DNA from 2 places in the Bradyrhizobium sp. BR 1433 genome. Region 2 is predicted to be linked to the other one. Evidence: riboswitches for the same ligand, from Rfam matches in the RefSeq annotation. Region 2 holds a riboswitch; the other holds the start of a gene.
What was found. A riboswitch is a leader RNA that binds a small molecule or an ion and turns the genes downstream of it on or off. The one in region 2 is predicted to bind glycine.

Region 1 (3,401 bases), 160 kb from region 2:
GCGCGGCGCGCGTGCGCATCACCGCCAGCGTCTGCGGATGCACCTCCTTGTCGACGAAGAACACCTTCGCCTTGACCTGCGAGTGGCGCTCGGCGAGCGCCATCGCTTCCGCCGCGGCGGTCGCCTCGTCGAGCAGCGAGGCGTTGGCGACGTCGAGCCCGGTGAGATCGCAGATCATGGTCTGGAAGTTGAACAGGGCCTCGAGCCGGCCCTGGCTGATCTCCGGCTGGTACGGCGTATAGGCGGTGTACCAGGCCGGGTTCTCCAGAATGTTGCGCTGGATCACCGCGGGCAGGATGGTGCCGGAATAGCCCTGGCCGATCAGCGAAGTGAACACCTGGTTCTGCGCGGCGAGCTCGCTCATATGCGCGAGCGCCTCGGTCTCGCTCAGCGCCCGGCCGAGATCGAGCGGCGCCTTCTGGCGGATCGACGCCGGCAGCGTCTCATTCATCAGCGCCTGCAGGCTCGCGGCGCCGACCGTCTCCAGCATCGCGTTGACGTCGCGCGGCGACGGTCCGATGTGGCGGCGGACGAAATCGGTGGCGGCTTCGTTGATCGGCTTGAAGGGCGCGTTCATGACGTGATCCTCGGGGTGATCCTTTAGGCGGTGTGCGCGGCGTAGGCGGCCTCGTCCATCAGGCCGCCGAGCTCGCCCTTGTCGGCAATCTTCAGCTTGAAGAACCAGGCCTTGCCCCCGGCATCCGAATTGACCAGCGCGGGCTCGGCGGCGAGCGCGTCGTTGACCTCGACCACCTCACCGCTGATCGGTGCGTAAACGTCGGAAGCGGCCTTGACGGATTCGACGACAGCGGCGGCCTCGGCCTTCTTCAGGCTGCGGCCGACCTTGGGCAGTTCGACGAACACGACGTCGCCGAGTTGCGACTGCGCATAGTCGGTGATCCCGATCGTGGCGACGTCGCCCTCGATGCGGAGCCATTCGTGGTCAGACGTGTACAGCGTCGTCATGGGGATCGATCCTTTGGCGTTCAGCGTTTGTAGGTATTGGGGACGAAGGGCGTAGCGGCGACCTTCAGCGGCAGCCGCTGGCCGCGCACTTCGGCGAAAACGGTGGTGCCGACGGCGGAAAGGGCGGTGGGCAGGTAGCCCATCGCAACTGGCGCACTGAGACTCGGGCCGAAGCCGCCCGAGGTCACCTTGCCGATCTGCTCGGTCGAGCCGGCATCGGCGAACAGTGCGGCGCCTTCGCGCACCGGTGCGCGGCCGTCGGGCTTCAGGCCGACCCGCCGGCGCGCGGCGCCATCTGCGAATTGCGCGAGAATCTTGTCGGCGCCCGGGAAGCCGCCGGCGCGGGCGCCGCCGCTGCGGCGAACCTTCTGCACCGACCATTCCAGCGCGCCTTCGACCGGCGTCGTCGTGGTGTCGATGTCATGGCCATAGAGGCACAGCCCGGCTTCGAGCCGCAGGCTGTCGCGCGCGCCGAGCCCGATCGGCAACACGTCGGGATTGTCGAGCAGCGCGGTGACCAGGGCTTCCACCTTGTCTGCGGGCACGGAAATCTCAAAGCCGTCCTCGCCGGTATAGCCGGAGCGCGAGACGAAGCAGTCGACGTCGCCGACGCGGCGCGGACCGGCGTCCATGAATTTCATCGAACCGACATCTGCACAAAGTTTCGCCAGCACCGATTCGGCTTTCGGGCCCTGCAGCGCGATCAGCGCGCGGTCGGCCAGCGAGACGATCTCGCAGGCGTCGGAGAGATTCGCACGCAGATGCGCCTCGTCCTCGGCCTTGCAGGCGGCGTTGACCACCAGGAACAGGTGATCGCCGAAATTCGCCACCATCAGGTCGTCGAGCAGGCCACCGTCATTATTGGTGAATTGCGCGTAGCGCTGCCGTCCCGGTGCGATATCGACGATGTCCTGCGGCACCAGTTTTTCCAGCGCGAGCGCGGCATCCGCGACCTTGCCGGATTTGGCCTTCAGCACGAGCTGGCCCATGTGCGACACATCGAACAGGCCGGCTTCCTTGCGGGTGTGCAGGTGCTCCTTCAGCACGCCGGCCGCGTATTGCACCGGCATGTCATAGCCGGCGAACGGCACCATCTTGGCGCCGCGCGCGAGATGCAGCGCGTGCAGCGGGGTCTGTTTCAGCGGGGAGGTTTCGCGCGCAAGCATCACAGGGCCCTCGCGGTTCCCGCCGGGGACCTATTTCCCCTTGAGAAACCTGCAGAAAGCCCCATCTGTCGCTGTGCCTGAGAGTATTATCCCGTCGGCGGACGCATCGGGGCGAACCCCAGCGTCTCTTTCCAGATGTCAGACGTCACGCGGTCCTTTTGCCTGAGAGTTTCCGGGGCGGTTGCTCCTTCGGCGCCGGCGATAAGGCCGGTCTCTCCCGACGTGACTAGGTATAGGTAGGTAGAAAACACGGCGCCACCAAGACTGTCAACGCAGCTGCAGCAACTATCCAATGGGCTTTGTGCTGCCGCGGCAAGCCCATGATCCGCCTGCACAGTTTCTGGACACCGCAGCTGGCAATGTCTAAAAGCGTTCGGCCGGAAAATGACGCCTTTTTGCGGCTGGCCGGCCCCTTTTCCGATTGGATGAACATGAGCAGCGTCAACGACATCAGGTCGACATTTCTGAACTTCTTCAAGGAGAACGGGCACGAGATCGTGGCCTCGTCGCCGCTGGTTCCGCGCAACGACCCGACCTTGATGTTCACCAATGCCGGCATGGTGCAGTTCAAGAACGTCTTCACCGGCGTCGAGAAGCGCGGCTATCAGCGCGCCACGACGTCGCAGAAGTGCGTGCGCGCCGGCGGCAAGCATAACGACCTCGACAATGTCGGCTACACCGCGCGCCATCTCACCTTCTTCGAGATGCTCGGCAACTTCTCGTTCGGCGATTACTTCAAGGAGCGCGCGATCGAGCTCGCCTGGAATCTGATCACCAAGGATTTCGGGCTGAAGAAGGACAAGCTGCTGGTCACCGTCTACCACACCGACGACGAGGCGGCCGGCTACTGGAAGAAGATCGCGGGCTTCTCGGACGACCGCATCATCCGCATCCCGACCTCGGACAATTTCTGGGCGATGGGCGACACCGGCCCGTGCGGACCGTGCTCCGAGATCTTCATCGACCGCGGCGAGCACATCTGGGGCGGCCCTCCGGGCAGCCCGGATGAGGATGGCGATCGCTTCCTCGAATTCTGGAACCTGGTGTTCATGCAGTACGAGCAGGTGACGAAGGAGGAGCGCGTAGCGCTGCCGCGTCCCTCGATCGACACCGGCATGGGGCTCGAGCGCATGGCCTGCATCCTGCAGGGCGTTGAGAGCGTGTTCGAGACCGATCTGTTCCGCAATCTGATCGATGCCGCCGCGTCTACCCTCGGGCACGGTCCGAACGAGCAGAACGTCGGGTCGTATCGGGTGATCGCGGACCATC
Region 2 (3,401 bases):
GGATCGGCTTGTTCGAGATCAGGGAGACGCCGAGGTCGCCGTGCAGCAACTTGGCGATCCAGGTGTAGAACTGGATGTAGATCGGCTCGTTCAGACCAAGCGAGGTCCTGATACGTTCGAGCTGTTCGGGAGTCGCGTTGTCGCCGGCGAGGATGGCGGCCGGGTCGCCCGGCGTCAGCCGCAGCAACAGGAACACGAACAGAGCCACCACGCCCATCACGGGAATGGCGGCGAGGATGCGGCGAAGCAGATATCCGAGCAAATTTGATCCGTTGGGTTGTGGTCGATGAAGTCCCCAGCGGGACCGTTGCACACCAGACCGTAGCACAGATGGTAGCAGACTCACGGTAGAACTTGAGCAAGTCCCATGCCATCGGTGCTGCGGATTTTGCGGTGCAGCTAATCAGTCCTGTTGGCCGCGATTATTCCTCCGGTGAGGTTCGAAGCAGTCCACTGGAAGGTGGATTGATTTCAGCTTTGCGCGCGTTGGCAGGCACGTCGAGCCCGGCACCGAACGTCGGCGCCATCGGCGGCGTGTCGAGGTCGCGCCAATCGTCGATCGCCTGGGCCACCATCTGCGCCGTCGCCGCCGACAGCGTCCAGCCGAGATGACCGTGGCCCGTGTTGTAGAACACGCCCGGAATCCGTCCGGCGCGAACCACCGGCATCATGTTCGGCATCATCGGGCGCAAGCCCGCCCATGGCACGACTTTCGACGTATCGATCTCCGGGAAATGATGCCGCACCCAGTCCACCAGCGGTTGAATGCGATCGGCACGAATGTCGCGGTTGAAGCCGTTGAACTCGGCAGTGCCGGCGACGCGGAAGCGGTCGGCGCCGAGCCGGCTGGTGACGATCTTCGCAGCTTCATCGAGCAGGCTGACGGTTGGGGCCGCATTCCGGCTTTGCGGCGCATCGAGCTGCACCGTGATCGAATAGCCCTTCACCGGATAGACATTGACGCGGTCGTTGAGCAGGCTGGCGAAGTGGCGGCTCGCCACGCCGGCGCAAATCACGATCCCGTCCGCCTGCAACTGCTGTCGCGTCGCGACCGCAGCATCATGTGAAGCTGCTTCGTTCCAGCCGATGCGGAAGCCGTCATCGCCGCGCGCGATCGTGTCGACGTCGGCTTCATGGACAAAGCTCGCGCCACGGCGGATGCAGGCGTCGGCAAGCCCACGCGTGAACTTATGGATATCGCCGGTCGCGTCCGACGGCGTGAAGAAGCCGCCATAGCAGGCCGTCTGCAGCGCGGGTTCGATGACGCGGATCTCGTCCGGCGTCACCGGCCGGCGGTCGAGCCCGCCCTGCCGCAGCAGCGTGTTGACCTTGAGGCCGGCTTGGAAGCCGGCCCTGTCGTGATAGACGTGCAGGATGCCGCGGCGTTCGAGATCGAAGGCGATGTTCTCGCGCTCTGCGATCGAGAACAGATGCTTGCGCGCTTCGATGGCGAGCTTCGTGGTCTCGATGGTGTTGCCGCGATAGCGCGTGATGTGGCCTACGAACTCGCCGATCCAGGAATATTTGTGCCAGCTCGGCTTCGGGTTCATCAGCAGCGGCGCGTCGCTTCTCAGCATCCAGCGCAGCCCCTTGAGGATGGTCGCAGCGCTGTTCCACACCTCGGCGTTGCTGGCGGAGAGTTGTCCGCCATTGGCGAACGAGGTTTCCATCGCGGCGTAGCGATGCCTGTCGAGGACAGTCACCTTGTAGCCGCGTTCAAGCAGGGCATAGGCCGTCGTTACGCCGGTGATGCCGGCGCCGATGATCGCGATGTGTGGCATGATAGTTGTCAGGCTCCCGTGGGTTAGAGTCGCCGAACCACCGGTGAAACCGGCATCGGCGCCCCATCTGTCACGGTACCTGAGAGCTTGATCCGCATCGGGCCGGGGCCAGAAGCGAACTATCCCCTTCGGTGGACGTCATGGCCCTTGATGTGCGGCCATGTTCGTCTCTCTCCAGATCGTCCTGACGATACAGTCCTTTTGCCTGAGAGTTTCCGGGGCGGTTGCTCCGTCGGCGCCGAAGGCAACAACACGAATGTTGTCGCTTCGATCTCTCCCGCATCGTCGCGTTGGACGGCCGGACCGTAGGCGAAGCCTTAAAAATGGACAAGGCTAAATTTCGATCCGGCAGTGCCAACGTGTTGTGCAGTGCAATCGATGTCAGTCCAGCGTTGCCAGCAGCGCCGCCATCAGGCGGCCGCGTTCGGCGAGGCTGTCGACCTCGATGTGCTCGTTGAGCGTATGTGCATCGGCGCCGCGAACGCCGAGGCCGTCGAGCGTGGGGATGCCCATCGCGCCGGTGAAGTTGCCGTCCGAGCCGCCGCCGGCGCTGCCATGCGGCAGATCGAGACCCATCGCTGCCGCAAGGCCTTTTGCCTTTTCATAGAGCGCCATGGTGCCGGCATCGGGCTCCCACACCGGGCGAGTGACGCCGCGCGTCACCTTGAAGGTCACGTCGTTGGCGGTGCCCGACAGTGCCAGCATGCGCTCGACGCCGCGGTCGAGATCGGCCTGGCGCTTGGCCATGCTGAGCGCTTCGCCGGTGCAGGTCGTCGCGACGCAATTGACCCACTGGCCGCCATGCACGATGCCGACCGAGAAGGTGCAGTCCTCGGTGGTCATGCCGTCGATGGCGATGATCTGCCGCGCCATCTCGCGGATCGCGGAGCGGCCGGAAGACAGCGTCGCGCCGGCATGGCTGGGCTTGCCGGTGGCTTCCAGATTGAAGCGCGCGATCGCATAGCGGCCGGTGACGACGCCGTTGTTCGGACGGCCGGGCTCCGGCACCAGCACGTACTTGTTGCGCGCGGCTTCCGCCTCGATGATGTCGCGCGTCGACGGCGTGCCGACCTCTTCGTCGGGGGTGAACAGCACGGTGATCGGCAGCGGGGTCGTGAAGGAGGCGCGCGCCAATTGCCTGAGCGCCTCGATCGACAGGTAGTTGCCGCCCTTCATGTCGAAGATGCCCGGCCCGAAGCACTTGTTGCCTTCGCGCCGCCACGTCAGCTTCTCGATGGTGCCGACGGGGTGAACGGTGTCCAGATGGCCGGCGATCAGGATGCCGGGCTGGCCTGGTTTCGGATGGGGGAAACGGGCGCGGACGCAGCCCGCGAAGCCCTGGCGTCCGGCGATGCGCTCGATCGTCGCACCCATGATCGCCATCTCGCGGGCGGCGAGATCGAGCATGCGTTCGACCGCGGCGGCGTCCCAGGTCGGGCTTTCGCATTCCACCCAGCTGCGCAGGCCTTGCAGCATCGTTTCGGAATCAAAGGGGAGATTGGCGGGGTTCATCGTTGTTCTCTCTTGTTGTTCTGACGGCGCCGGCATCGCGCGCGCGTTACGAAAATCTCAGCCGACGATTTTGTAAAGCCAAAATCTGGCGCGCGGCCTCATTCGTTT

Region 1: it holds a riboswitch for glycine, as region 2 does, so the genes downstream of both, gcvT (glycine cleavage system aminomethyltransferase GcvT) here and ACSKB9_RS08205 (D-amino acid dehydrogenase) in region 2, are expected to answer to the same signal.

The regions. Positions count from the first base shown of each region.
Region 1 covers NZ_JBPUGG010000001.1:1,781,977-1,785,377, reverse strand. Annotated here, with positions in the region: gene gcvP (aminomethyl-transferring glycine dehydrogenase) at 1-577, opposite strand, end outside; gene gcvH (glycine cleavage system protein GcvH) at 601-966, opposite strand; gene gcvT (glycine cleavage system aminomethyltransferase GcvT) at 987-2,132, opposite strand; glycine riboswitch at 2,274-2,362, opposite strand; gene alaS (alanine--tRNA ligase) at 2,564-3,401, shown strand, end outside.
Region 2 covers NZ_JBPUGG010000001.1:1,617,471-1,620,871, reverse strand. Annotated here, with positions in the region: gene ACSKB9_RS08210 (ABC transporter permease) at 1-262, opposite strand, end outside; gene ACSKB9_RS08205 (D-amino acid dehydrogenase) at 423-1,781, opposite strand; glycine riboswitch at 1,847-1,961, opposite strand; glycine riboswitch at 1,965-2,071, opposite strand; gene ACSKB9_RS08200 (M20/M25/M40 family metallo-hydrolase) at 2,163-3,293, opposite strand.